DNA from 4 places in the Bacillus sp. z50 genome. Region 1 is predicted to be linked to each of the others. Evidence: riboswitches for the same ligand, from Rfam matches in the RefSeq annotation. Region 1 holds a riboswitch; each other region holds the start of a gene.
What was found. Region 1 has a riboswitch for S-adenosylmethionine ahead of metK (methionine adenosyltransferase). Riboswitches for the same ligand answer to the same signal wherever they lie in the genome.
Positions count from the first base shown of each region.

Region 2: linked by a shared signal. The riboswitch ahead of AC4G3N_RS04165 (methionine biosynthesis PLP-dependent protein) and the one ahead of metK (methionine adenosyltransferase) in region 1 are both predicted to bind S-adenosylmethionine.
Region 3: linked by a shared signal. The riboswitch ahead of AC4G3N_RS13870 (methionine ABC transporter ATP-binding protein) and the one ahead of metK (methionine adenosyltransferase) in region 1 are both predicted to bind S-adenosylmethionine.
Region 4: linked by a shared signal. The riboswitch ahead of AC4G3N_RS11870 (methionine ABC transporter ATP-binding protein) and the one ahead of metK (methionine adenosyltransferase) in region 1 are both predicted to bind S-adenosylmethionine.

Region 1 covers NZ_JBZFQL010000006.1:224,861-232,259, reverse strand. Annotated here, with positions in the region: gene pckA (phosphoenolpyruvate carboxykinase (ATP)) at 1-1,574, opposite strand, end outside; SAM riboswitch class I at 1,953-2,081, shown strand; gene metK (methionine adenosyltransferase) at 2,215-3,414, shown strand; gene asnB (asparagine synthase (glutamine-hydrolyzing)) at 3,611-5,506, shown strand; gene AC4G3N_RS16550 (C39 family peptidase) at 5,503-6,354, opposite strand; gene AC4G3N_RS16545 (gamma carbonic anhydrase) at 6,458-6,988, opposite strand; gene AC4G3N_RS16540 (alpha/beta hydrolase) at 7,099-7,399, shown strand, end outside.
Region 2 covers NZ_JBZFQL010000001.1:884,545-891,943, reverse strand. Annotated here, with positions in the region: gene AC4G3N_RS04195 (hypothetical protein) at 1-1,117, opposite strand, end outside; gene AC4G3N_RS04190 (hypothetical protein) at 1,131-1,964, opposite strand; gene AC4G3N_RS04185 (ABC transporter ATP-binding protein) at 1,961-2,650, opposite strand; gene AC4G3N_RS04180 (GntR family transcriptional regulator) at 2,663-3,034, opposite strand; gene AC4G3N_RS04175 (patatin-like phospholipase family protein) at 3,240-4,082, shown strand; gene AC4G3N_RS04170 (M42 family metallopeptidase) at 4,130-5,173, opposite strand; SAM riboswitch class I at 5,307-5,411, shown strand; gene AC4G3N_RS04165 (methionine biosynthesis PLP-dependent protein) at 5,595-6,695, shown strand; gene AC4G3N_RS04160 (ABC transporter ATP-binding protein) at 6,838-7,399, shown strand, end outside.
Region 3 covers NZ_JBZFQL010000004.1:245,415-252,813, reverse strand. Annotated here, with positions in the region: gene hpaB (4-hydroxyphenylacetate 3-monooxygenase, oxygenase component) at 1-221, shown strand, start outside; gene AC4G3N_RS13895 (hypothetical protein) at 441-710, shown strand; gene AC4G3N_RS13890 (cysteine hydrolase family protein) at 833-1,363, shown strand; gene AC4G3N_RS13885 (hypothetical protein) at 1,587-1,907, shown strand; gene AC4G3N_RS13880 (WapI family immunity protein) at 2,726-3,157, shown strand; gene AC4G3N_RS13875 (pyridoxal phosphate-dependent aminotransferase) at 3,505-4,671, opposite strand; SAM riboswitch class I at 5,167-5,273, shown strand; gene AC4G3N_RS13870 (methionine ABC transporter ATP-binding protein) at 5,355-6,368, shown strand; gene AC4G3N_RS13865 (methionine ABC transporter permease) at 6,358-7,029, shown strand; gene AC4G3N_RS13860 (MetQ/NlpA family ABC transporter substrate-binding protein) at 7,050-7,399, shown strand, end outside.
Region 4 covers NZ_JBZFQL010000003.1:525,037-532,435, reverse strand. Annotated here, with positions in the region: gene AC4G3N_RS11880 (MetQ/NlpA family ABC transporter substrate-binding protein) at 121-954, opposite strand; gene AC4G3N_RS11875 (methionine ABC transporter permease) at 968-1,636, opposite strand; gene AC4G3N_RS11870 (methionine ABC transporter ATP-binding protein) at 1,633-2,664, opposite strand; SAM riboswitch class I at 2,778-2,889, opposite strand; gene AC4G3N_RS11865 (O-acetylhomoserine aminocarboxypropyltransferase/cysteine synthase family protein) at 2,984-4,303, opposite strand; SAM riboswitch class I at 4,390-4,494, opposite strand; gene AC4G3N_RS11860 (thioredoxin family protein) at 4,772-5,053, opposite strand; gene AC4G3N_RS11855 (toprim domain-containing protein) at 5,028-5,423, opposite strand; gene gcvH (glycine cleavage system protein GcvH) at 5,594-5,977, opposite strand; gene AC4G3N_RS11845 (arsenate reductase family protein) at 6,050-6,403, opposite strand; gene AC4G3N_RS11840 (acyl-CoA dehydrogenase FadE) at 6,546-7,399, opposite strand, start outside.

The sequences.
Region 1 (7,399 bases):
CCACCTTTAGATTCAATTTCAGAACTGATATTTTTAAATTCCTTGAAATTTTCTCTGAATTTATGTGCAAGCTCATTCGCCTTTTCATAATAGGCTTCTGGATCTTTCCACGTTTTCTGCGGCTGTAAAACTTCATCAGGTACTCCAGGTACGTGTAAAGGAATCGCTAAGCCAAATATTCTGTCTTGTACCGTTTCGATATTGGCTAGTTCTCCTTCCAATGCAGCTTGAATCATCAATCGTGTATAAGAAAGCTTCATGCGGCTACCTGTCCCATACTCTCCTCCAGTCCAACCGGTATTAACCAGATATACCTGAACTTGATGTTCCTCAATATTTTTGCCAAGCATCTCAGCATATTTAGTTGGATGCAATGGTAAGAATGGTGAACCGAAGCAGGTAGAAAACGTAGCCTGTGGTGAAGTGATTCCGAGTTCAGTTCCTGCCAATTTACTCGTATAACCGCTTAGAAAATGATACATTGCCTGTTCTTTGGTTAACTTGCTGATTGGAGGCAGAACACCAAAAGCATCAGCAGTTAAAAAGATGATTGTATTGGGATGGCCCGCTATACTAGGTGTGACGATGTTCTGCATGGCTTCGATAGGGTAAGCTGCCCGGGTATTTTCAGTTAACATTCCATTATCATAGTCAGCAATTCTCGTATCTTCATCTACAACCACATTCTCTAGTACAGAACCAAAGCGTATGGCATTAAAAATTTGAGGCTCTTTTTCCTGTGTGAGATTGATGCATTTTGCGTAACAGCCGCCTTCAATATTAAATACACCATCAGGAGACCAGCCATGTTCGTCATCACCTATAAGGCGGCGATTTGGATCGGCTGATAAAGTAGTCTTTCCAGTGCCGGATAGGCCAAAGAAAAGAGCTACATCTCCCTCGAAACCTACATTTGCTGAACAATGCATAGAGAACACATTTTTCTCAGGCAACAGGTAATTCATGATTGAGAAAATGGATTTTTTCATTTCACCTGCATACTCGGTGCCTCCAATTAAGACGACTTTTTTCTCAAAAGAAATGATGATAAACGTCTCAGATTGTGTACCGTCCACGAGAGGGTTTGCTTTAAAACCTGGTGCTGAGATAATAGTAAACTCAGGAGAATGATTTTCAAGCTCTTCTTTAGTGGGGCGGATAAACAGCTGATGTACAAATAAATTGTGCCAGGCATATTCATTGATTACTTGTATAGGAAGGCGGTAGTCTGTTGCAGCCCCAGCAAACCCATTAAATACAAATAATTCATCTCGTTTTTCGAGGTAATCGATAACTTTATCATATAATTTAGAGAATGCGTCTTCAGATATTGCTTGATTGACGCTTCCCCAGGCTATTTTATCTTTAGTGGCAGCTTCCTCTACAATATATTTATCCTTTGGAGATCTGCCGGTATATTTACCTGTTTCGGCTTTAATCGCTCCAGTAGATGTGAGGATGCCCTCTTTTCTGGTTAATACTTTTTCAACTAATTGTGGCACTGAAAGCTGAATGTGAATATTATCATGAGTAAGTAATTGTTTCAATTCATTGGAAACTCCTACACTGTTCATAAGGTATCATCCTTTTCCAGAATTTTGGTAAGCATATTATATGGAAAATAGTATAACACATTTAATCGATTTATCCATACTAATTGTGTTAATTTTCAAAAATATGGTTTAATATAGTATATAAGAATAATTATTATTGTTTTCATTGGTGAAAGAATAGGGATATTAGTCAATATTGATGGATAAATAATAAAGTATATTTATTTGAATATTCGTAAATTAATTATATCAATATCATAATTGAAATGCGAATTTTAAGTTCTGACTGTACTTCTTTTAGAAAAAGGATGAAGCTAAAGGTTTATCTTAACAATATATTCCTGTTTATTTATTGACAGAAAATGATGGATAAGATATTATATACATTTGATATGGATACTCTTATCAAGACTCGGTGGAGAGACGAGCTCTATGAAGCCGGGGCAACCTGCAGTTTGATTCCTTATAATGGAAATCACGCAAAGGTGCTAACTTGATGCAAGGTTATAATGCCTTGAACGATGAGAGTGAAAGGCAGATTTCTGAGACTCAGACCTTTCCTCTTTTCTTTATAAAGGGGAAAGGTCTTTTTTCGTATAATCAGGAGATAATTAAAGATAATGAGTAGCCATAAACAGGGAAACTGAAGGAGGAAATATACATGTCTAATAAGAGACATTTGTTTACATCAGAATCTGTAACAGAAGGTCATCCGGATAAAATTTGCGATCAGATTTCTGATTCCATTTTGGATGAAATTTTAGCAAAGGATCCAAATGCGAGGGTAGCCTGCGAAACATCTGTTACCACTGGATTAGTTTTAGTAGCGGGAGAAATCACTACTTCTACTTATGTGGATATTCCAAAAATTGTGCGTGACACAATCAAAGGGATCGGTTATACACGTGCTAAATATGGTTTCGATGCAGAAACATGCGCTGTCTTAACCTCTATTGATGAACAATCTGCAGATATCGCCCAAGGTGTAGACCAAGCTTTGGAATCAAGAGAAGGCACGATGTCAGATGAAGAGATTGAAGCTATTGGGGCGGGAGATCAGGGTCTTATGTTCGGTTTTGCCTGCAACGAAACAGAAGAATTAATGCCTCTTCCTATTTCTCTTGCTCACCAATTATCTAGAAAGCTGGCTGAGGTTCGTAAACAAGAAGTTCTTCCATACTTGCGCCCTGATGGAAAAACACAAGTCACAGTGGAATATGATGAAAATAAAAATCCGGTAAGAATTGATACAATCGTTATCTCTACTCAGCATGACGCGGAAACAACACTGGAGCAAATTAAGAAAGACTTAAAAGAACAAGTAATTAAACCGGTTGTTCCTGCTCACCTTATTGATGAACAAACTAAATATTTTATTAACCCAACGGGCCGTTTTGTTATTGGAGGTCCACAAGGGGATGCAGGCTTGACTGGCCGTAAAATCATTGTAGACACGTATGGTGGATACGCACGTCACGGTGGCGGAGCATTCTCTGGTAAAGACGCTACAAAAGTAGACCGTTCTGCTGCCTATGCAGCCAGATACGTAGCTAAAAATATTGTAGCAGCAGGTCTTGCAGATAAAGCGGAAGTTCAGCTGGCTTACGCGATTGGTGTAGCGCAACCAGTATCTATTTCTATTGATACGTTCGGTACAGGGAAAATTGAAGAGGAAAAATTAATTGAATTAGTACGTGCTAACTTTGATCTACGCCCAGCAGGGATCATAAAAATGCTTGATTTAAGACGTCCGATCTATAAACAAACAGCAGCTTACGGACATTTTGGACGCAATGATTTAGATCTTCCTTGGGAGAAAACAGATAAAGTGGAAGTACTGCGTGCGGAAGCTAACATCTAAGATAAACAGCATAAACATTTCTAGAAAGAGGGATAACCCCTCTTTCTTTTTTTGTCTAAATATGGTAATATTAGGAAGTTGTGATATCGGGTATAATGGATCATATTTTGTCGGGACCCTAGCTTATATCTAAAATCTAATCCTTTGATATTTTTAAAGAAAAACAGTCGAAAGTAAAGGTAGTGAGTGAATAATAATGTGTGGATTTGTAGGATGTATGCATGATCACCAGCAAGCGAATCAGGATTCAGAACTAATTAAAAGTATGAATGACTTGATTACGCATAGAGGGCCAGATGACGAGGGGTATTATATAGATGAACATATCCAGCTTGGTTTCAGAAGACTAAGCATCATTGATATTGAATGTGGACATCAGCCCTTAACGTATGAAAATGAACGCTATTGGATTGTTTTTAACGGAGAAATATACAACTACTTGGAATTGAAAGTAGTGCTGGAAAAGGAAGGCATGGCGTTTTCTACAAATTCAGATACTGAAGTAATCCTGGCGGCATTTGTTCAATATGGGGAAAAGGCAGTTGAAATGCTTCGTGGGATGTTTGGGTTCGTGATTTGGGATAAACAGGAGAAATCTGTTTTTGGTGCCCGTGATCCATTTGGGATTAAACCATTTTTTTATAAGGAAGATGGGGATAAGACCTATTTTGCTTCTGAAAAGAAAAGTATTATACACGCTATAGAAAAACAAGAATTGGATCATGTGTCTCTGCAGCATTATCTTACCTTCCAATTTACTCCAGAACCAGCAACGATGACAAAGTATGTGAAAAAATTATTGCCTGGACATTGCTTTACAAAGAAAATTGGAGAACCTATGGAAATCCGCCAATATTGGAAAGCAGAATTTAAACCTATTCTGCGCAGTGAACCAGATTGGATTAAAGAAATTCAAGATGTGATGTATGACAGTATCAGCATGCATATGCGCAGTGATGTACCCGTTGGTTCATTTCTTTCAGGTGGAATTGATTCTACAATCATCGCATCCATAGCTAAAGAATTTCATCCTGGAATTAAAACATTCTCAGTTGGATTTGAACAGAATGGTTTCAGTGAAATTGATGTAGCTAAAGAAACAGCTGACAAGCTTGGGGTAGAGAATATCAGCTATATTATATCGCCGCAGGAATATATGAGGGAACTGCCGAAAATTATGTGGCATATGGATGACCCGTTGGCAGACCCCGCTTGTGTTCCTTTATATTTCGTGGCAAGGGAAGCGCAAAAGCATGTAACGGTTGTTCTGTCAGGTGAAGGAGCGGATGAATTATTCGGAGGATACAATATTTACCGTGAGCCTCAATCCTTAGCCATGTTTAATAAAATTCCTGTACTTATGAAAAGAGCGCTAAAAAGAATTGCTGCCATGATGCCTGAAGGTGTAAAAGGCAAAAGTTTTATAGAGCGCGGCTGTACGCCGATTGAAGAACGCTATCTTGGAAATGCCAAGATGTTTATGGAGGAAGAGAAGGGGCAATTATTCAAATTATATAAATCAAAGCTGGATTATACTACGATAACACATCCGTTCTACGCAGAAACACCCGAATATGATGATGTGAGCAGAATGCAGTATATTGATATTCATACATGGCTGCGCGGAGATATATTAGTAAAAGCTGATAAGATGACGATGGCACATTCTCTTGAGCTTCGAGTGCCATTCCTTGATAAAAAAGTATTTGAGGTGGCATCCGGAATTCCAACTGATTTAAAAACTGCTCATGGAACGACCAAATATATACTTAGAAAAGCTGCAGAGGGAATCATTCCTGACCATGTATTAAATCGTAAGAAACTTGGTTTTCCAGTCCCTATCCGTCATTGGTTAAAAAATGAAATGTATGAATGGGCGATTACAATAATAAAAGAAAGCCAAACAGATCATTTGCTGGATAAGCAAGTCATTATGAATCTGTTCAATAATCATGTTACAGGTAAAGCGGATAATAGCCGTAAACTATGGACTGTATTGGTATTTATGATATGGTACTCTGTATATGTCGAAGAAAAATATCCTTTCCAGGCATTAGCTGAAAAGGATATGATAAGTGACCCAATCCATTAATCTTTATAGGTTATAGCCTGTTTTCCCATTTGCACCCACGCTTTTTCAAAATCAGCGGAGGGTGCTTTTTTATTTTTAATTCCTGTTAAGGGATCGTTAAAATAAATATAATGCTGATCATATCCCGTCACTACGACAGAATGCTCCTTATAAGTAATCGATATTTTCCCATTTGGTGTTTTCCAAGTATGGAAATAGGATGGATCCAGTTTTTCATAGGCTGTATTTATGATAACCCAGACGGGCCGATTGGTTGAGAGATACTTTTTGATTTGGTTGAAATCTCCATTGGTAAAATCGATTATTTTGCCAGGCATATAATGCTCAGCAAGTTTTTTTATAGGCTTATGATACACTCCGAGGCCAGGTTTATTAGTTGAATACATATCTCCAATAAATCCATCATTAGGATCACCGTAATGGATTTCACCATTTATTTTTTTTATTTTAGCTGGATTTTTTTTTATTTGCTGGGCAAGTTTTAATTTATCAGCATCCAATCCGGAATATTGAAGAAGCATAGCCAGGCTGGTTACTTCACACCCTCTTGGGAGCTCGGGCTGCTGTTTAACGATCGGCACATCAAGAAGTACTTTATCTTTGGCAGGAGGTTTTGCAGGTCGATTATCTTTGGTAATAGAAGTTGTTAAGCTTACTGACTTATCAATCATATTATTAATTTGATGAGCAAAGGAGTAATTTGAGTTATAGACCTTCCAGCCTGTATACAGGAAAGTGCCTATCAAAGAGATAACAATCAAAATAGATAGTGGCTGATATTGACGCCATAGGACCAAAATGATTGAAATGATACTAAATAACATGAAAATCAAAATGAAAGTATTCATAATCCTACTCCTGAAATTGATTTTAAAAAGGTGTATCATTTATAGCTAAATAATAAAGGGAATGGGTATACAATAAAGAGTATACCCTAATGAGGAATGATAATTAGTTATTCTCTTTTAAAGGTTGTATACTTGAATAATAGCGTGCTTTTTCTGCGTATTCCTTATTTATTCTTTCCATGTCTTTACGATCATCATCTGTTAATTCACGAATTACTTTAGCAGGTCTGCCGAAAGCGAGTGTGTTTGGTGGGATTTTTTTACCTTGAGATACTAAACTGCCTGCACCGATGAAGGCACCTTCTCCTATTTCAGCTCCGTCAAGAATAATGGAGCCCATCCCAATCAAAGCATTTTTCTTCACATGGCAACTATGGAGAATGACTTGATGGCCTATCGTTACATTATCTTCCAGGACTAATGGGTTGTTGGGACTTTGATGGAGGACTGAGTTATCTTGAATATTAACATTTTTACCGATAATCACAGGAGCGACATCACCTCTAATGACTGTGTTAAACCAAACACTTGAATTTTCACCGATTGTGACATCACCACTGATAACTACATGATCCGCTAAATAAGCAGTTTGATCGATGGAAGGAATTTTATCTATATATTGATATAATTTCATTACAAAACCTCCGTTTTCTACTGTAAAATAGATAGTTAATAAAAGTGTACATATAAAGCGGTACAGTGTAAATAAAATAAAGCTAAACATCATACAGGAGGAGTTCATCTATGAAAAAGTGGGAAGCTGAGGGGAAAGCCTATGGTGTAATCGTGATTGTTCACGGCGCCATGGAGCATTCAGGCAGATATAAATGGTTAATTGAAAGATGGCTATCAGAAGGGTATCACGTAATTATTGGAGATTTGCCAGGTCAGGGAATGACTTCACGTGCAAATCGAGGGCATATTGATTCATTTGAGGATTATATTGATGAGGTTGATTCATGGGTGAACGAGGCTTATACATTTGGTTTGCCTGTATTCATGCTGGGTCATAGCATGGGAGGACTCATCATCATTAACATGCTTC
Region 2 (7,399 bases), on a different contig from region 1:
TAAAGATGCTTATATAAGGTTTGTTTTTTTCTCCTCTATAAGTGAGAATCATTTTGTTGTGATATACATTTATATTGTGATCAAACATTTCTGAGTTCACTTGGATTTTATGATCCTTTGTGATTTTTTGTTTCTCAAAATCATACGTAACCATAGCGACTATTTTCTTTCCGTTCTCATCTTTAATAGCGGAAACATATAATGAAGTTTGATCATAAGCTATATTAAAACTAGAACCATCTTCTTGTAATAGCTGTTTCGTTAAATCACTCGGAAGGGTCAACCTATCTAATTTCTTTGTTTTATAGTTGTACACATATAAGTCACGGCTAACAGTTTGACTGTTTTCATCTGTATGGATAGTCTTATCTATCTGAAATGTAAAATGAGTACGAGCTTGCGTCGGGTTAGTATCTGTTAAACTGGTTATATAAATATCTTGCTGATCCGTTGATTGTTCAGTTGTCAAAATCGAATTATCGTCAATTAGTTTTTCCTTTTTAAGGTTAATCGTATATTCCTGAAGTATTTCTGTCCCATCTTTCGAATTACTGCGTGTCATGACAAATAATTCATTCGTGGAGATTTGGACATCAAGGATTTCAATAAAAGATGAATATTCCTGATTGGGCAGGTTTACTTCAAAAGAGGTTGTATCCTCTGTTTTCTTATTGAGCTGATCAATTTTTAAACTGAAATTATGCATTCCATGTCTGGTAGAAAAATCATACTTGGAGTCGACAAAAATGACTTGATTTGTGTCATTGTACAACTGGTTACTATAAATTTTTCCTCTCATAAAGGAAGAATACTGATTTGCTAAATCTTTCAATTCCGCTGTTTCTAAATATTTTTCCCCGTAGTCCACCTGCTCAAAAAAAGGTAATTCAGATCGATAAGTGGCCCCCTCTTTCGTTACATTAAACGTTTCTGTGAATCCACCTACTTGATAATCTGCTTCCAATGATAAGGTGTCTAAGATTTTAGCATCTCCATTTATTTGTTTGACGTAAAAATCAGGGAGGGTGGAGGAAGAAAAGGCCTGATTTATATAAAATACTGAAATGGATAGCACAGCAACAAGCAGGATCAGAATAGAATTTCGATATTTTTTCATATGTTTCCTCTCCTTACACAGTTATTTTCTTATTTAATAAATAGCGGCTTAATAAAATGGAGATAATGCCTAAAATACTGGCTGTAACGCTTACAATGATGATTTGCTCAGATGTATAAATGTAATTACCTATTTCTAATAATTCGATTAATATAATAGGTGCTGATAATACAGCTATAACACCTACACAGTATAGGATGGCAAGAATGATTCCTTTCCATTTAAAGCTGCGCTCAAGCAATATGGCCGTGAATAGGATGCTCAAAGCAATAAATCCTGCACCATAATATAAAACGAATTCTGTGAAGGTAGATGGGAGAATAACCGTAATAAATTGAGATCCCTTGATTAAGCTGCCAATCGATACCTCATGTAAATAATCCGCTGATATAAACCATTTCAAAATTTTTGATTCAATTAGAAGGAGTATCAATTGGATAGATACTAGTGAGAGTACAAGTAGCATTATAGCTGTTAATTTCGAAAAATAAATATTCATTCTTGATGTAGGAATCATTAATAAACGATAGATAAAGGATCCTTTACCTGACCAGTCACGGTACCAAATTAGAAAGATATATAAGAAGATGGCACCTGCACATAAGGCAATCGGACCATTAAACCAAATAGAATTCACATAATTGTCCATGCCATAATAACCAAATTCTTCAATAAAGACTTCTATAGGGACACCATTCGTTAATGATTTATTAGCGTCACTCATGTAGATGTTAGCTTCAATGATTAACCCGGCAACTTGTATAATAAAAACAGCAATAATCAATCCAAATAAAATTTTTGTAAATCGATTTAACTCCACATTCACAAGCTTAAAAAAGCGATTCATCCTCTATACACCTCTCTCATTACATCTACGACAGACTTACCTTCGTTATTTCGAACTTCTTCTGCATTAAATTCTTTATAAACGACTCCGTCATTTAACAAAACAACTTTATCAATGAGGTGCTCAATATCGTTGATTTCATGGGTTGTGATGATAACACCGCGGTCTTCAATCAGGTGGCTTGTAAAGACATCTGCTATTTGTTCACGGCTAAAAATATCGATACCGGAGAATGGTTCATCCATAAGAACATAATCAACATCCAGAGCCAATCCCAATAACAAATTCACTTTCGCGGTATTTCCTTTAGATAATGTTGAAATCCGTATGTTTTCATCCAATTTGAAAAAGCTCAATAATTCATCGGCGCGATCTTGGTTCCAACTCTCATAAAAATCATTCATAAAATCCATTGCCTGCATAATGGTGAAGTTCGAAAGCATCGTGAACGTATCTGGAATAAATGTGATTTTCTCATACGTATCCTTCGTTCTTTTAGTTCCGTTTATAAGAATTTCTCCACCATCAATAGGAGTAAGGCCCATGATGGATTTCATAATCGTTGTTTTACCTACACCGTTTATACCGATTAAACACGTGATTTCCCCTTTGTTGGCTGTGAATGATACATCATCCAATACGTTTTTTCTTCCAAATTTTTTCGTTACATTTTTTACTTCTAACATGAAATCCCCTCCTTACTCTTGTTCCGCATTATATTTTTCTTTGACAATACTCAACAGTTCATCTACTGGTAATTGAATCGGTTTAATTGCCTGAACAAAGGTATCAACGGCTTCAACAATGAGTTCCTGACGAACGCTTGACAATATGACCTTGTCGGTTGTGACCCGGCTTGGGAAATTTCTTTCTGTGTGAATCAATCCCTGTTCCTCCATTTCCTTATACGCTTTTTGAGCAGTATTGGGGTTTATTTTTAGAAGATTGGCAAGCTCACGTCGAGAAGGAATCTCCTCTCCGCTTGCAAGCCGACCGGTCGCTATTTGTTCTTTGAAGTAACGGACAACTTGTAAATATACAGGATCCCGGTTATTAAAGATGATGTTCATTAATTCATCTCCTATGGCTTTTTAACCAATTATTAGTGTGTGTACTATGTAGTTCATACACTTGATATGTGTACTATACAGTTAATACACTAAAACTGTCAATAGGATAGTAAAAAATTCCCTGAAATAGTTTTAAAACGTGTAATTATTTAAGAAGGGTCATGGCAAAATAATAAGGATTCTCTGGGGAAGGAGTTTACTTGTTATGCATAATACAGGCCTGGTTCTAGAGGGTGGCGGAATGAGAGGGCTATATACAGCTGGAGTTCTGAGGTATTTGATGGAACAGGATATATATGTGCCATATACAATTGGTGTTTCAGCTGGTGCATGTAATGGCTCTTCTTATATTGCACGGCAAATAGACCGTAATTATGCGGCGAATATCGATTATGTCTCACACCCGGAATACCTATCCTATAAACGTTTTCTGAAGAAACGTGAATTATTTGGAATGGACTTTATTTTTGATAAAATTCCAAATGAACTGGTCCCATTTGATATAAAGGCTTTTTGTGAAGCAAAGGAACAGTTTGTCGTGGGTGTTACAGATTGCGTAACAGGCGAACCTGTATACTATAGAAAAGAGCACCTAATAAAAGATATTACAACGATTCTGCGCGCATCCAGTTCGATTCCTTTTTTTGCTCCGGAAATCTCTTATGATGGAAGAATGCTGCTGGATGGCGGTGTTGCCGATCCAATACCGATACAAAAATCTCAAGCAGACGGGAATACGAAAAATATCGTTGTGCTTACTGGGAATAAAGGCTATATGAAAGCATCGTCGCTTGATTGGCTTGGAAAAAGAAAATATAAGAACTATCAAGGGCTGCTAAAGGCTCTTCGCAAACGGCATATCGTTTACAATGACACGATCCGCTATTTGGAGGAACAAGAAGAAAAGGGACTTGTCGTCATTATTCGTCCATTAGTGAAATCAGATGTCAGCCGTGTTGAGCGTAACCCTAAAAAGCTGAAAAAGCTGTACAATCAAGGATATGCTGAAGCCAAGGCTGCTTATGGAAAAATCAAACGGTTATTATAATAAAAACCCATCACTTAAATGGTGATGGGTTAACGTTTAGTATGAAATTAGGCTAATTCTGATTGTAAGTAATTCCAGATTAACTGGGCAGTATGTTCAATAGAGCTGATATGGGTTCTTTCAAAAGCATGTGAAGCATCAATGCCGGGTCCAATTAATCCGTGTATGATATCATAGCCGGCACGGATGGCAGCAGAAGCATCAGATCCGTAAAAAGGATATATATCTACACGGTAATCAATCTTGTGTTGCTTTGCCAATTCGACTAAATGCTGACGCAGGCCATAATGATAGGGTCCGCTAGAATCTTTTGCACAAATGGAAACACTGTATTCATCCGTAGATTGTCCTTCTCCAATTGCTCCCATATCTACAGCCAGGTATTCAACAGTTTCAGCAGGAATGTTGGAGTTTCCGCCATAGCCTATTTCTTCATTATTTGAAATTAAGAAGTGGGTCGTATAGGGGAGAGTGATGCCTTCTTCTTTTAACTGTTTAATGATATACATCAGTATGCCGACACTCGCTTTATCATCTAAATGACGGGATTTAATAAATCCATTGTCTGTCAGTTCAACACGGGGCTCGAAGGAAACAAAATCACCTACAGAAATACCTAGACCTTCTGTATCCGTCTTGCTTTTTGTCACAGCATCAATTCGAACTTCAATCGTTGCATCCTCGCGTTTAATATCTCCCATTTTCTGATAAACATGGACAGAAGTTTGATTTAAAAGAATCGTCCCTGTAAACGTTTTACCTTCAGCTGTATGGATTTTACAATATTCGCCTTCAACAGAATTCCAACGAAATCCGCCGATCATCGATAATTTTAAACGCCCGCTTGGTTTGATTTCTTTCACCATAGCACCTAATGTATCTACATGGGCTGTTAGAAAACGGTGCTTTGAATCATCCTGTCCCTTGATTGTTGCCAATAGGGCACCTTTATTTGTTTTTACTGCAGGTATTCCTTGAGATTGTAAAAACTGTGCTACATGATCAATTACTTCCGTTGTATAGCCGCTCGGACTTGGAATGGATACAAGGTCTTTTATGTACTGGAAAATTTCCTGGCCATTGGCTTTCATGGTTCCGAATCACTCCTTTTTATGTATAGATTTATTATATACCTTTGTTAAAAAGTTGGACAATAAAGGCAGAAATAACTTGCTTTTTTAGCAGTAGGACTGTAAATTTATAGTTAAATAAATATTCTGAAAAATCTTATCAAGAGAGATGGAGGGACAGGCCCTGTGAAGTCTCAGCAACCGCCAATATGGAAAGGTGCTAATTCCTGCAGGAACAATCATTCCTGGCCGATAAGAAGGGACTCACTCTAATGAAAAGTCTTCTTCTTGAAGACTTTTTTCGTTTTTAAGCATATTTTTATTCACTGGGAAAATGAGTGGATGTAAGTAATTCGTAACTTTGATGGCAAATTAGAGCCGGATGAAGGTAAATCAGAGTAACTGTATTTCGGGGATTAATAAAGAGAGAGGGGTCATACATATGACAACAGTTAAAATCGAAACACTCTTAGCTCAAATAGGCAATCGAAGTGAAACACAAACAGGTACTGTTAATCCGCCAGTTTATTTTTCCACAGCCTATCGCCATAACGGAATAGGGGAATCAACAGGGTTTGATTACATAAGAACAGGAAACCCAACCAGAAAATTATTAGAGGAAGCAATTGCCGAGCTAGAGGGTGGTAAACAGGGATTTGCCTTTAGTTCAGGTATGGCTGCCATTCACTCATTGCTATGTTTATTTTCTCCAGGTGATGAAATAGCCGTCTCTGCCGATCTGTATGGAGGGACATATCGGTTATTTGAGCAAATATGGAAGACGTATGGCATCAAATTTAACTATTGCCATACATATGAAGATTTCGCTGAATCCATTACGGAAAATACGAAGGCCTTCTTTATAGAAACACCGACAAATCCGCTTATGCAGGAAATGGATATTAAAGAAATTGCTCAACTGACCCAATCTAACAATCTACTGCTCCTTGTGGATAATACGTTTTATACACCCATTTTGCAAAGACCGATTGAGCAGGGAGCAGATATTGTTGTCCACAGTGCCACCAAATATTTAGCAGGACATAATGATGTATTGGCTGGATTAATTGTCTCAAAGAGTAAAGAGGTTGGTGCGCGCCTAGAAGAATATCAAAATGCAACAGGCGCTGTACTGCCGCCATTTGACTCCTGGCTTGTGATGAGGGGAATGAAAACATTGAGCCTAAGGATGAGGCAGCATGAGGAAAATGCTAAGATAATCAGCCGATTTTTAAGAGAAAGAGAAGAAGTGACAGATGTCCTTTATCCTGGTAAAGGGGGGATGATATCGTTCCGGCTGAAATCAGAGGAATGGATCAATCCATTTTTAAAAAGCCTTCGCATCATATCTTTTGCTGAAAGTCTGGGTGGAGTAGAAAGTTTAATGACGTACCCTGCTACACAAACACATGCGGATATCCCTGAGGAAGTGCGTACACAAAATGGAGTCTGTAATTGTTTGCTGCGCTATTCTGTTGGGATAGAGCATGCGAATGATTTGATTGATGATCTTATTCAAGCTTTTGAATCATTATCGGTTTAGGTTATTAGAAATTTGAACTTTACAGGCATTTAGGTGCATCATGAAGGATTCCAGAAGTAATACCTAAAAAGGATAAATTAGAAAATTATGCAAATTAACGACCCGTTTTGATATACTATACCAAAATGGGTCTTTGGGGAGAATGAAAATGGCTGAACTGGTGATTTCTATTAGCAATCTTCAAATGCATTATGGATCGAAAGAAGTACTTCGAGGAATTAATCTTGATGTAAACAAGGGACAAATTATTGGCTATATAGGTCCCAATGGGGCGGGGAAAACTACCACAGTTAAAATATTGCTTGGACTCCTTACAGACTATACAGGCTCAGTGAAGGTCTTTGATAAAGAGCTTTCTGAGGATAGGATTACCTATAAAAATAGAATTGGCTATGTGCCTGAATTGGCAGATTTATATGATGTATTGACTGCACGTGAATATTTGACTTTTATAGGTGAGCTTTATGGCTTATCTTATGAGCAGGCTGACCAAAAGGCTTTTAAACTAATGAGGCTATTAAATATTGAAGAAATGTATGATTCACGAATAAATAGTTATTCAAAAGGGATGAAGCAAAAGGTTCTATTAATTTCAAGCCTTCTTCATAATCCGGATATTTTATTTTTAGATGAACCTTTAAGCGGTCTCGACGCGAATAGCGTTATGGTCATTAAAGAATTGCTTGGACTGCTGGCAAGCGAGG
Region 3 (7,399 bases), on a different contig from region 1:
ATCTTGATTTGTATATGCAGGGAGCCATCGTTGGAGCAGAAGAAAAAGTGAAGATTTTTCGGTTGGCATGGGATATATCCATGAGTGCTTTCGGAACGCGACAATCCCTGTATGAACGATTCTTTTTTGGCGACGCAGTCAGATTGGCTTCAGGGCTCTATATGAGTTACCCAAAAGAAAACTATGTTAAATTAATTGATCAATTTTTAGATGAATACTAAGAGGGAGGACAGTTATCGAAAAAACGATAGCTGTCTTTATTTTTGGCTGTTATCGTATAGATTGTTGTTCCTGTATATAAAGGAGTAAATATCCATTTAGTGGTACCATTAGATAAAGAAAGCTACTACAACAAAAGGAATAGATTTGTAGAGTGAGGGAGATTGGTAGGTGTACGAATCTCGATAATAATAGAGAAATATTTATTTAGAGGTGGCGCAATGTTTTTTAGAAAAAAGAGATTTTTTGTTTGTTCGGTATGTGGTTATGATCGTTTACCAGGGCCTTTATATGAAAAGGGTATTCCTGATGTAAGCCTTATTTGTGCTTGTTGTGGATTTCAGCCAGGGTACGACGATGAAGTTTTAGGATATACATTTGAAAGTTATCGAGAAGAGTGGATAGAAAAGGGGGCTAAATGGTTTTGGGAGAAAGAGAAACCAAAGCAATGGGAGCTCAAGAAACAGCTGGAAAATATTGATATAAAATAGAGCTTAAGGTCGAGTTTGTAAATTTGCATTCTTTATTCTTTATAGAACCGGTGAAGATTAACGGATGAAGGAAATGGAAAACACAAGTAGAATCTATTCAAAGAAACATAAGGGGGAGAATAATGAAAAAAGCACTATTGGTTATAGACGTTCAGAATGGAATGTTTCAAGAAGGGAACGTTGTGTATAAAGGAGATGTCCTGCTAAAAAAATTAAAAGGACTGATTGATCAGGCACGCTCTTCTAAGACACCGATTTTCTATATACAGCATAATGCATCTGCTGGACACCTATTAGAATATAGAACAAAAGGTTGGGAGATTCATCCTGAAATTAATCCAAATAATCAAGATATCATTATTCAAAAAACTACCCCTGATTCATTTTTTAATACTACTTTAGATGATGAACTGAAAAGACAAGGGATTGAACATTTAATACTTGCCGGAATTCAAACAGAAGCCTGTGTTGATACAACTTGCAGAAGAGCTTTTAGTATGGGATATAAAGTCACTTTAGCTTCAGATACACACAGCACTTGGGATTCAGAAGACCTTACTGCCCAACAAATTATAAACCATCATAACGGTGTATTACGCTGGTTTGCTGATGTTTACTCAAGTCAAGACATTACATTTAATAGTGCATTGTAAACTTTCAAGTCTACATTAATCCATACATGGAATAGATTGATGATTAACTTGTAGAAAAAAGACTGATTTTTAATAACATTTAGTAATTAGTTGAATGACTTGCAATTCGATTAGGAACTAAATTAGTTATTATCTTAATATTATAGTAGGTATTGTAAATTATCTGTTTTTAATTAATAATTAGAGTATAATTTGTAACGACTTTTTATCGGAAGGGAACCAAATGAAAGTGAGCATTAAAGAGGAATATGAGAAGCTAGATGTTTCCATGGGACAGATAAAGTATGCAAAGAGAATACAAAAATTGTTATGCGAAAGATTGGATATGGAATTGCCAAGCGAGTATGAGCTATCTGAAATTGTGGTGGAACAGGCTTTGTTTACTTATATAGATATATTAGAAAAATATTATCGCTTGGATGGAAAACCGTGGGAAGAGTTTTATGCAATATATCATGGAGTAACTAATGTTCCTAGACAATTAGAGGACTTTAAAGAACAGAAAAAAGGGACTTTGCAACTTTTAAGAAAAAGGGAGAGCTAATCCTCAGCTGAAGTAAAACTTTGAGGAAAAAGAAGCACTTAGCTAATGCTAACTCTCTTTGTGAAAGAATAAACTGAAACTATCGGGAGTACCCGCTCCAATATCAGAGCTGTGATGTAGTGACCCCAATAAGTTAGAAATCTGACTTTTGGGGTGTAATACTGATCAGCTCTTTTTTTGCTATGCAGCTAGGGGCAGTATATTTCAATGGAGTATGGATATTTATGTTAAAGTGAACATGTAGGGAGGAGAGATAGTTGGTTTATTTCGCAAAGACTCAAAGAGTAGCATTATGGTATATAATGCTATTAATGATATTGACAATTTCAATAAATGACTTTTTCGATTGGTTATTATACTTCCAAATGATATTTTCTTTAGTTATTCTTGTTTTATTATGTATCAGATATAAATTTGTGATAAATAATGACTATTTGACGTATCAAATATTGTTTTTTAAATGGCCTTTATATAAAACAAGTATATTTCCCCATCAAATAAAACAGATTAAATTTAAACGAGTCAATTGGTATACCAAAGGTGCTTTTATGCAAGTTAAAAAAGGACTTACCATCCGAATTGTAAATTTCAATCCCAACGACGTTTTCAAAGAATTAGTTGATTTTGCTAACAAACATGGTATTCCATATTCTAAAACGAAAGATTATATAATTATAGAAAAATAGTCTTATTCCCTAACGAGGGTATTACTTTCATATCAAGGGCTGGTTGATCAGCTCTTTTTTGCTATTCGGTTAAAGGAACAGATTAGTACAAGATGACCAAAGCTAATAAGTTATAAAATATGAGGTGGTAAAATGAAATTCCATCTATTGGGAGAAAAAGCTAAAGTAGAAATAGATATCATAGCTCGTGAATATCCGAATAGCTTTGATTATTGGGATGGAAACTGGGTTATTTCAAACGTGAAAGTTGAAATCCCTGGATATTATGTTGATTTTATTGCTAGTTTAAGAACTGATGACATTAGGGATTTTTTAAATGATTTGAAGTTAATGAATAAGGATTTATCGGGTAAAGCTATATTGAAAAATTTAGATAGCTTTATTTATTTTGAATGTGAAATGGATAAGTTGGGGCATATAGAATGGTCTGGAGAGACTTGTTATCCGACAGGAAGTGGTGCTGTATTATCCTTTGAATTTGTATCAAATCAATCATATTTAGATGATTTGATTAAAGAATTAGAGAATATAATCTCTCTATATCCAGTTATAAGTAAACCGTAGCTATTGTATTAACAGGTCAATAGCAGAAAATCAAGGCTGTCATGTTGACGGTCTTTTTTTATGCTCCCCATTAGGTAAGACAGTTTGAAAAATCTGGCTTACCTAATGGGGAGTTTTTCTGTGCTCAAAAAAAAAGAACGCTGTATTGATCACATGGGGCGATTCATTTTGGGGCACAGTAAAATAGAATAGTATTATTAAAAAAACGAATTTTAAAAGAGGCGTTAATAGCATCTGTAACAACGTTATCAATAGAGATTGAGCGGCAGAACCCCTTAGAATTCAGGGTTCTGCTTTTATTATATTCATTGTTTACTAGACAGGGAGCAGTTCAATACCGCAGTTGTTTAAGTGAATATTCCTAGCTTTCCAATACGTTCAATAGCTTCTATTAGCCGTTTTTCGTCTACTAATAAGCCGACACGAATGTAGCCTTCTCCGTATTCACCAAAGCCTTTTCCTGCTGCAACGGCTACATCTGCTTTTTCAAGCAAATAATCAGCAAAGCTCTCGCTCTTGAAACCGGCAGGGACAGGAAGCCAAGCAAAGAATGAACCAGTTGGGGCTTCGACTTTCCAGCCGATTTTATTGCAAGCGCCAATGAGGGAATTTCGTCGTCGTTCATAGCGTTCGATAAGCTCTTCTACGCAGGATTGCTCCCCTGTCAAGGCTGCGATTGCCGCTTTTTGTACAGCAGGGAAGAGGCTGACGTAAAGATGATCTTGAATGAGATTGAGTGCTTCGATGATAGCTGGGTTTCCGATAGCAAAGCCAACACGCCAGCCTGCCATATTGTAAGTTTTCGAGAGTGTGTACATTTCAATGCCGACTTCTTTTGCACCCTCCGTTTCAAGAAAACTGATAGGTTTTTGTCCATCAAAGCCAATAGCTCCATAGGCAAAATCATGAAGTACGGTAATGTTATTTTCTTTTGCAAATGATACTGTTTTTTCAAAAAAAGCATGATCTGCGGTAGCTCCGGTAGGATTATTTGGGTAGTTTAAATACATTAGCTTTGCATGGGTCCTTTGTTCTAAAGGGATGCTTTCATAATCCGGCAAAAATTGATTATCTTTTGTTAGTGGAAAAGTTTCATAGTTTACGTTTGCTAATACAGCTCCAGATAAATAGTCGGGATAGCCTGGGTCTGGCAAGAGCATTAGCTCTCCATCGTTGAGCAAGCACATTGGTAGCTCAACTAGTCCGGCCTTCGTTCCAAAAAGGATGGCAACTTCAGTTTTAGGGTCAACCTCGACGCCATATTGCTTGTGATAAAATTGTGCTGCCGCTTCTTTCAACTCTTCCAAACCCCGAAATGGAGAATATTTATGAGTTTGTGCATCTTCAGCCGCCACTTGCAGGGCTTTGACGATATGCGCAGGAGTAGGTTGATCAGGATTTCCTTGTCCGAGATTAATAATGTCTCTGCCTTCAGCTATAGCGCTGTTAACTTTTAGGACAAGTGTTGCAAAAAATTGGACTGGCAGTTTTTTTAAGCGTTCTGAATATGTCATATAATTCACCTTTACGAAGAGAATATAGTTTTGAATATTTAAATAATAGATAAAATTCTATAACCTTTATTTAGAAATGTCTATAGTGAGCTGAAAGAATTTGAATATAGCGGTAGTAAATGGTTATTAGATTTGCTGAGTCATAGATTATAGGGGAACGTTTGATGAAGTGGGTGTGGTAGCTTTTTCAGAAATGATTGTTTTTCGGAAAATGTGAAATGTGGAGACTATACATTAAATGAGCTTGTTTGGCAGATGAAAATAGTGAGCGATGAAAGTGTTATTCAGTCGGCTTGCGAAAATGTAGAGTTTTACATTATCGTCAGTTCAGCCCTACGAAGAAGAATGGGGAGTTTTTTAATCCGATGTATGTGGATTGGAATATTTTATTGAAATTGCAATGATGAAAGCGGTTCAACAGTTTACGTCAAAAAGGTTTTTGTTGACAGACTATTCTGAAGTCTGTAATATCATAAACAAATCAAATAAAGCTATAGCTTATCGAGAGCGACCGAGGGACTAGGCCCTATGACGTCCGGCAACCCCCTTAATAGGGAAGGTGCCAATTCCTGCAGAATGTATTACATTCTGAAAGATAAGTCGAGATAGATGTATTTCGATGCCCCTTTCAGATGAGAGGGGCATTTTTGTTTCAAAAAATGTGTAGAGATAGAGGTTGGCATATGATAAAAATTCAGAATGTTAATAAGATTTACAAAACTAAAAGCGGTATAGTAAATGGAGTTGACAACGTTTCCTTAACAATTAAAAAAGGCGAGATATTCGGGATTGTCGGGTACTCAGGAGCAGGTAAAAGCTCGCTGCTACGCTGTATTAATTTGTTGGAGCGTCCAACATCGGGAAATATCACAGTTGATGGAATTGATCTGGCTAAGTTGAGAAGCAAGCAATTGCGTCATGCACGCTTAAAAATCGGGATGATTTTTCAGCACTTTTATCTTATTAGCCAGAAAACAGTTTTTGAAAATATAGCTTTTTCTTTAAAGGCAGCAAAAGTGCCGCAGACTCAAATACAAGACCGAGTAGAAGAACTGTTGAAAATGGTCGGATTAGCTGAAAAGCGTGAAGTGTATCCTTCGCAGCTAAGTGGGGGACAGAAGCAGCGTGTAGCGATTGCAAGGGCGTTGGCGAATAACCCGACAGTACTCCTTTGTGATGAGGCGACCTCAGCACTAGATCCGACGACAACGAAATCAATATTGAATTTGTTGAAAAAAATCAATAAGGAGCTCAATATTACGATTGTGTTGATTACACATGAGATGAATGTAGTAAAGGAAATTTGTAATCGAATGGCGATTATGCAGGATGGCAAGGTCATTGAGGAAGGCTCGGTGTATGATATTTTTGCTAAACCCCATGCCGATCTTACGAAGGAATTCATTAACAGTGTTGTTTCGTTCGATATACCTGACGCTATTTACCAAAGTTGCAAGGGTCCGATTGTCAAGGTGACGTTTAGGGGAACGGTTGCCGGTGAGGGAGTCATATCGGATACGCTTCAGCAATTTAATGTAAAAGGCAATTTTCTTCATGGCTCAATTGAATATATTCAGGAATTGCCTTTAGGTATTTTTATCATGGAGCTTCGCGGACAGAAGGAAGAGATTAATAAAGCGATATCTTATATAGAAAGTCGAGAGGCAGAAGTGGAGGTGTTCCAACATGGGCTTTGATTTCAACCACTTTATAGAGCTTATTCCTGAAATTAACACAGCATTTTTGCAGACGATTTACATGATTTCCATTTCTTTAGCTGTCGCAATCGTGATTGGTTTACCAGTTGGAATTCTATTATATGTGACAGAAAAGGGTTTATTTTGGGAAAACAAAACGGTTCAGAGGATATTAGGATTTGTCGTCAATTTGGTCCGATCAATACCATTTATTATTTTATTGGTTGCTCTTATGCCATTGACCGAATTTGTTGTAAAGACAACGATTGGACCAACAGCTGCTAGCGTATCGCTGTCAGTCGCAGCTATTCCGTTTTTTGCGAGAATCGTTGAAACGTCTTTACGAGAAATTGATAAAGGTGTTATTGAAGCCGCGATAGCAGCTGGTGCGACACCGTGGATGATTATTAAGGAAGTACTATTGCTCGAAGCGAGATCAGGTATCATTTCGGGTATTACACTTACATTAATTAGCTTGATTGGGTTTTCTGCTATGGCAGGAACGGTCGGTGGTGGCGGTATTGGTGATTTAGCGATTCGCTATGGGTATTATCGCTATGATAATACCATTATGATTGCAACTGTTATTATTTTAATCGTATTGGTTCAGGTTATCCAACTTGCCGGTGATTTCATCGCAAAAGTTATAGATAAAAGATAATAGAAAAGGGGAATTATTTCATGAAAAAGGGGTTAACAGCATTTATTTTATTCTTAGTGGTAGGTACATTGGCAGCTTGCAGCGGCAATGAAAGCATTGAGGATGCAAGCTCAGAGTCAAAGGATATTAAAATTGGAGCTACTTCTGGTCCTTATAGTGATATGGCAACGAAAGCAATCAAGCCAGGCTTGGAAGAATTGGGATACAAAGTAGAAGTGGTGGAGTTCAGTGATTATATTCAACCGAATAAAGCGTTAGATGGTGGAGATATTGATGCGAACCTTTTTCAGCATACTATTTACTTGGAAAACTTTGAAAAAGAGAACAGCATGGATTTGACAGGGTTAATTAAAGTACCGACTGCGCCGAT
Region 4 (7,399 bases), on a different contig from region 1:
TGATTATCCTGAAAAATAATACCAGAGAAGAAAATAATTCATTGGAAAAGCATCTTATAATACACCTATTATATGATAAAAAAGGTGCAGCTAAATGAATAGCTGCACCTTTTTTGTCTATTATTTATTTGATGGGATAACGGACCCTTTGTAGTTTTCATTAATGAAATCCTGGATATCTTTAGAATGAAGAACTTCAACCAATGTTTTAATTTCTTCCTTATTCTTATCCTCAGATCTAACAGCAATAATGTTTACGTATGGATTATTATCAGCACTTTCCAATGCAATCGCATCCTCAGCTGGTACAAGATCCGCTTCAATGGCATAGTTGGAATTAATCAGTACTGCATCGCCTTCATCATTATTGTAAACCTGCGTAAGCATAGGTGCTTCAATATCCGTTTTAAACTTTAAATTCTTCGGATTTTCCGCAATATCATCCACAGTTGCTTTAGTTTTATCAATGCCTTCTTTTAGCTTTATTAAGCCTTCTGTTTCCAGCATAGATAACATACGTCCATGATCAGCTACTGAGCTGCTCATAATGATGCTTGCGCCTTTTGGTAGGTCATCCAGGCTGTCGTATTTTTTAGAATAAACACCAATCGGTTCAATATGGATTCCGCCTGCATTGGCGAAATCATACCCATTATCCTTCACTTGACTCTCAAAATAAGGGATGTGTTGGAAATAGTTAGCGTCAATTGAGCCATCTTCCAATGCTTTATTCGGCATTACATAGTCTGTAAATACTTCAACTTCAAGTTTAATACCTTTTTCTTCAAGAAGAGTTGCTGCTTCTTCCAATATTTCTGCATGTGGAACATTTGATGCGCCAATTTTAATCGTTTTTAGTTCTTTGTCCCCGGAATTGGATTCATCTCCTGATCCACCGCAGGCTGCCAATAATAGGGTTAATCCTAAAACAAGTATGAACGATAACTTTTTCACTTTGGTTTCCTCCCTAGCGCTTATCTAATTTTCTTGTTATAAAATCTCCAATAAATTGGAGAATAAACACAATAATCAATACTAAAATAGTAGCAACAATCGTGACATCTGTCTGTCCGCGGCTAAACCCTTCCAAATAGGCAAGGTTTCCAAGTCCGCCCGCACCAATCATACCTGCCATCGCTGTATAACCTACAAGCGCAATTGCCGTAACTGTGATACCAGAAACAAGTGCAGGCAGAGATTCAGGAATTAGCACCTTCCATATGATTGTAAAGGAAGTGGCCCCCATCGATCTTGCTGCTTCGATTACACCTTTATCAATTTCACGCAATCCAATCTCAACCATTCGCGCATAGAATGGAGCAGCACCTATAATTAAAGCTGGCAAAGCCGCATTGACACCGATAATACTTCCTACTAATGCCTTTGTGAAAGGAATTAACAACACGATTAGAATAATGAATGGAATGGAACGGAATATGTTAACGAAAGCACCTACAATTCCGTAAATCACTTTGTTTTCCCACATATTCCCCTTTGAGGTCAAGAATAATAGCAGACCCAATATAATTCCAAGGAAAAAAGTTGCGATTAATGAGACACCTGTCATATACAAGGTTTCCCATGTCTTTTCATAAATTCGTTCCCAAACTACATTTGGTAATAATGTTTCCATCATTCTGAAATCACCTCCACACCAATTTCCTGATTGTGGAGATAGTCAATCGCTTTCGCCACTTCAGCAGCATCACCGTCTACATGAATAAATAACGTTCCATAGGACCCGTGCTGAGTCTGCGAAATTTTACCCTGTAATATGTTTACATTGATTTTGTAAGAGCGGATAACCTCTGATAAAACAGGGGTTTCAGCTGATTCGCCAATAAAGGATAATTGTACAACTTTCCCCGTCGGATATTCAGCAAGCAAATGCTCAATCGTCTCTTTCGTTTCTTCTGGCTCAGTCACTTGCTGTACAAATCGTTTAGTAATCGGAGCATTTGGTTTTTTAAATACATCAAGTACTTTTCCGCTCTCGACCACTTTCCCCATCTCCATCACAGCAACGCGATGACAGATTTTACGAATAACATGCATTTCATGTGTAATTAATACGATTGTCAAGCCAAGTCTTTTATTTATATCAACGAGCAAATCCAAAATATCGTCTGTAGTCTGAGGATCAAGTGCTGATGTCGCCTCGTCACAAAGAAGAACCTGTGGATTGTTCGCTAATGCGCGCGCTATACCGACCCGCTGCTTCTGACCGCCGCTCAACTGAGATGGATAAGCATTTTCACGGCCATCTAATCCTACCAGACTTACCAGTTCCTTCACTCTTTCTTTACGTACCTTGCTTGGTACGCCCGCAATTTCTAAAGGAAACTCTATATTTTCGCTGACTGTCCTTGACCAGAGGAGATTAAAGTGTTGAAAAATCATACTTATTTCCATTCTGGCTTTTCTTAATTCAGCGCCTTTTATAGCAGCCATATCTTTGCCTGCCACCAAGACACTGCCTTCTGTTGGCTTCTCTAAACCGTTCAGCATTCTAATGAGGGTACTTTTTCCCGCACCGCTGTACCCAATAATTCCAAAGATCTCGCCTTTTTCAATAGATAATGAGACTTGATCCACTGCTTTGACAGCTGATGAACGTTTAAATGTTCCTGAGAAGGTCTTCGATACATCACGTAATGTAATCATGAAAAGTTCACCTGCTCTTTCTATCAACCTATAATTAAAGAATAACTTCAGTTAAACAAAAATGCCTTTCTGCGGAGGCAGAAAGGCATGATTTATTTATAACATGTTCCTTTCTCTCATCTCCCAGGATTTATTATCCTGTGTGAATTGGCACCTTTTCAATCATAAATGATTGCCGGTTGCCGGGCGTCAAAGGGCACTTCCCTCGGCCTCTCTTGATAAGAGTACTTAAACTATTCAATTAAATCTAACTGTTTGCTATCCTATCATGTTGAAGAAAGAACTGTCAACACCAAAGTCTGCATAGCATGTTCAATATTTATTTCACAACCACCTCAGTGGAAGCTATACCTGTTGCTTTTTCAATCGCAAGCTCCAATTCTTCAATTAGATCTTCTGCATGTTCAATTCCAACAGACAGTCTGATTAAATCCTCCTGTACACCTGATGCTTTTAATCCCTCTTCACTTAGTTGCTGATGAGTCGTGCTTGCCGGATGGATAATTAGGCTCTTTGCATCTCCCACATTGGCCACATGGGACCACAGTTCAACGGAATCAATCAGTTTTTTACCTGCCTCACGTCCACCCTTTATTCCAAAAACAACGACTGCTCCAGCACCTTTGGGTAAATATTTCTTCGTTTTTTCGTAATCAGGGTGATCTGAATCTCCTGGATACAAGACCCACGATACAGCCGGATGCTGTTTTAAATAGTCAACTATTAATCTCGTATTGGCTACATGCTCCTTCATCCTCACATGCAGAGTTTCCAATCCGAGAATAAATTGAAAGGCATTGTACGGGCTTAAGGATGGACCTAAATCTCTCAACAGCTGAACTCTGGCCTTCACAATAAATGCTGCTGCACCAATTGCTTCACTGTAAATCAGATCATGATAGCTTGGATCGGGTTCAGTAAAGCCCGGAAATTTAGATGAATTCCAGTCAAACTTCCCTCCATCGACTATGACCCCGCCTAATGTGGTTCCATTTCCAAGCAGCCATTTCGTAGCTGAGTGTACGACGATATCCGCTCCAAACTCAATCGGACGGGATAAATAAGGAGTTGCAAATGTATTATCAATGATTAACGGAATTCCAGCTTCATGAGCAATTTCCGCCACCCGTTCAATATCAAGAACCTGCAGGCTTGGATTTCCAATCGTTTCTCCAAAAATAGCTCTGGTCTTTGATGTAATCGCTTCTCTAAAATTTTCAGTGTCACTTGGATCCACGAACCTTACGTTAATACCATACTTAGGGAGAGTATTGGCAAATAAATTGTAGGTTCCGCCGTATAGAGTGGACGCAGAGATAATTTCATCACCTGCTCCCGCAATATTTAGGATTGAGAGTGTTATAGCTGCAGCACCACTTGATACCGCTAAAGCTCCAATGCCACCTTCTAATTCTGCTATACGTTCTTCGAATACACTTGAAGTTGGATTATGGATTCTAGTATAAATATAGCCAGTTTCAGCTAATCCAAATAAATCCGCAGCATGATCTGTGTCTTTAAATAAATAAGCATTCGTCTGGTAAATCGGCACGCTTCTCGCTCCAGTTACCGAATCCTGCTGCAATCCTCCGTGTATACCTACTGTTTCAAACCGATACTTCTTTTCTTCATTTGCCATTCTACATCTCTCCATTTCATTTTAAATAGAGAAGTGAGTAAATGAAAAAAACCTCTTCACAAGAAGAGGCAGGCATTTTCCATCTCTCCTTATCTCCCGGATTTATATCCGCTGGAATTGGCACCGTGTATTATATAAATACCGGTTGCCGGGCTTCAACGGGCCAGTCCCTCCACCTCTCTTGATAAGAACCAAGTATTAAGTTGTTAAAACTATAGCATATGGAAAAATATGAGTCAATTGATTATTCAGAATTTTTAAATTAAATAACGAGGAGCTTCTTTTACTATAATAAATGCCTCCAGTTAGCCACTTAACAATCGTCTAATCGGTTGAGATTACAGGCTATTATAGAGAATTCTACAAATCAATTAAAACTTCTGACATAGACAGCGTAAAATAGAAACAGCACCTTTAAAAGATTCTAGTTAAATATTCATCGACATATTTCCTGAGAAATAACTGCTCTTATTCTGTAATTCTCTTTAATTGATCAACAAGATAGGGAACTGAGTGGAAGGCATAGATTTTCTCGATTGGCTGGTTATCCTTGATTAAAATGAGGCATGGTACACTTTGAATTTGATATTCTTCTGCAAGTTCCTTAGCATAGTTAAGATTGACTTTTTCCAAAGAGGCATTTGGGAGGACTTCCTTTGCAATATCAAGCATTTTACCTGCTAATTGACATGTTCCGCAAAGAGGAGTAAAAGTATAGATCGCTTTATTTATCGTGGTTTGATTGTTCATTTTTCATTACATCCTTCATTTGTTTTAAAAATTCGGCTTTTACATCTATATTGGCTGCCAAAAGAACCGTTGCTAAATGATATCTTGGCGCATTAGCAACTTCACGGTATGTACGATCAATATATATGTGAGATGCATTTGGCATTTCTCGTCTTAACTGTTTTCTCAGCTTTTCTCCGGATTCATCTGCATCAGCCAAAATATACACGTCTCTCTGTTCAAGTTCGTCTACTAATTCATCCATTTTCGATAGACTGATGGTTCCATTTGTACATCTTATATCGACAGATTCGTTAAGTACAGATTGTATTTTTTGGCGGTCGGTAGAACCTTCCACAATAATTACTTTCTCACTTTGAGCATCCTGCATGATTGATCACCTTTTATTAGGAGAGTACGTTCTATGTGATTGGACAATTGCCTTCGTCTTTTTCATTATATGTATCTTACCCTAACATAGTGGAAAGTAACAATTGATCTAAAAACATAATAAAAAGGAAAGAAGCTGACGAATGACCCCAAACTTCTCCCCTCTATTGACTACTCTTCTTTAGTCGCTGTTTCGTATTGGCCAGCATCCATTAATTCATCATATTCGCTGATTTCGGATGGTTCAACAACTACCATCCATGCTTTTTCATATGGAGATTCATTAACATATTCTGGACTATCCGCTAATTCTTCATTTACTTCAACAACTGTCCCACTGATTGGCGCATACAATTCAGATACTGTCTTAACTGATTCTACACTGCCAAACGGTTCATTACGGGTCAATTGATCACCTATTTCCGGTAGTTCCACAAATACGATGTCTCCCAATTCTTTTTGAGCAAAATCAGTTATTCCAATTCGAATCTTACCATCCTCTTGTTTAACCCATTCATGCTCAGCTGTATAACGTAATCCCGCTGGAATGCTCATGATTTAATCCCCCCAAAATGTATGTATGGTTCCTATTTATCATGACATCAAACTGGTTATTTGACAATTGTTTCATGCCCAGATTTTCTGGTAATTTACCTCTTTGAATCCTACTGTTACTTTTTCTCCATCAAATGCGATTGGGCGCTTGATTAGCATCCCGTCTGATGCAAGCAAGGTAAGAATTTCATCTTCAGACATATCCTTCACTTTATCTTTTAACCCAAGTTCTCTGTATTTCATCCCACTTGTGTTAAAAAATTTCTGAAGAGACAATTCACTTTTTTGATAAATTATTTCTAGCTCTTCTTTCGATGGAGGATTTTGCGCTATATCAACTTCTTGATAGGATATTCCCTTTTCATCAAACCATTTCTTTGCTTTTCTGCATGTCCCGCATTTAGGATACCAGTATAATGTAATCATCGTTTTATCACCTCAATTGAAGCATACCACATTTTTTCATCTATCTTAAACGGATATACTTCTGCTCTAGAAAAGGTAACAGGTCTAACATAGCAGGAAAAGAAAAAGCCTGGTTTTCACCAGGCCTCCATAGTATAAAGGATTAAACAGTGTAACGCTCAGCATCAACTAACTTTTCTGAAGCTTCACGTTTAAGTGCGATTACATTGATTGGTGTGAAACGTGTGAATTTACGTAAAGCTGATGTCATCATACGTAATGTATCACCAGTTTCTGTTGCCACTAATGTTTCTTTAGCATGCTTCTCGATTTCGCCAAATGCTTCCTGGCAGAAGATTTGAGTATAAAGAAGTTTTTGTTTGTTCTTTTCTAAGCCATCTTTTTTGATTGCTTTTTCTGTACGAAGAACAACTGATTCCATCGCATAAACGAAAGAAGCAATATCCGCAATATTAACAAGAATTTCTTGTTCTTTTTCCAGCTCAGTACCATATTTTTGCGCAGCCAATCCTGCAATCATAATACCAATCTTCTTAGCATTTTTCACAAGATGTTTTTCTTGATCAAGCGGCTCTGTACCTGGCTCTTCAGGCATAAGCATCATGAGTCCTTCAGACAGCTCCTGTGCTTTTTGTAATAACGGCAATTCACCTTTTAAAGCTTTTTTCAGGAATGTACCTGGTACAAGCAGACGGTTAATTTCGTTTGTTCCTTCAAATATACGGTTAATACGAGAATCACGGTACATTCTTTCAATTTCATACTCAGCCATAAATCCATAGCCTCCATGAAGCTGAACCGCTTCATCCACAACATAATCTAAAACCTCGGAAGCAAAGAACTTATTTAAGGAGCATTCGATTGCATATTCAGCAATTGATTTTGCTACTTCTTTCCCATCTTTTACTTCTTCATCACTTAGGCGGCTCATTCTTTCCTCGAATAAACCAACTGTCCTATAGACGGAACTTTCAGCTGCGTATATTTTGGAAGCCA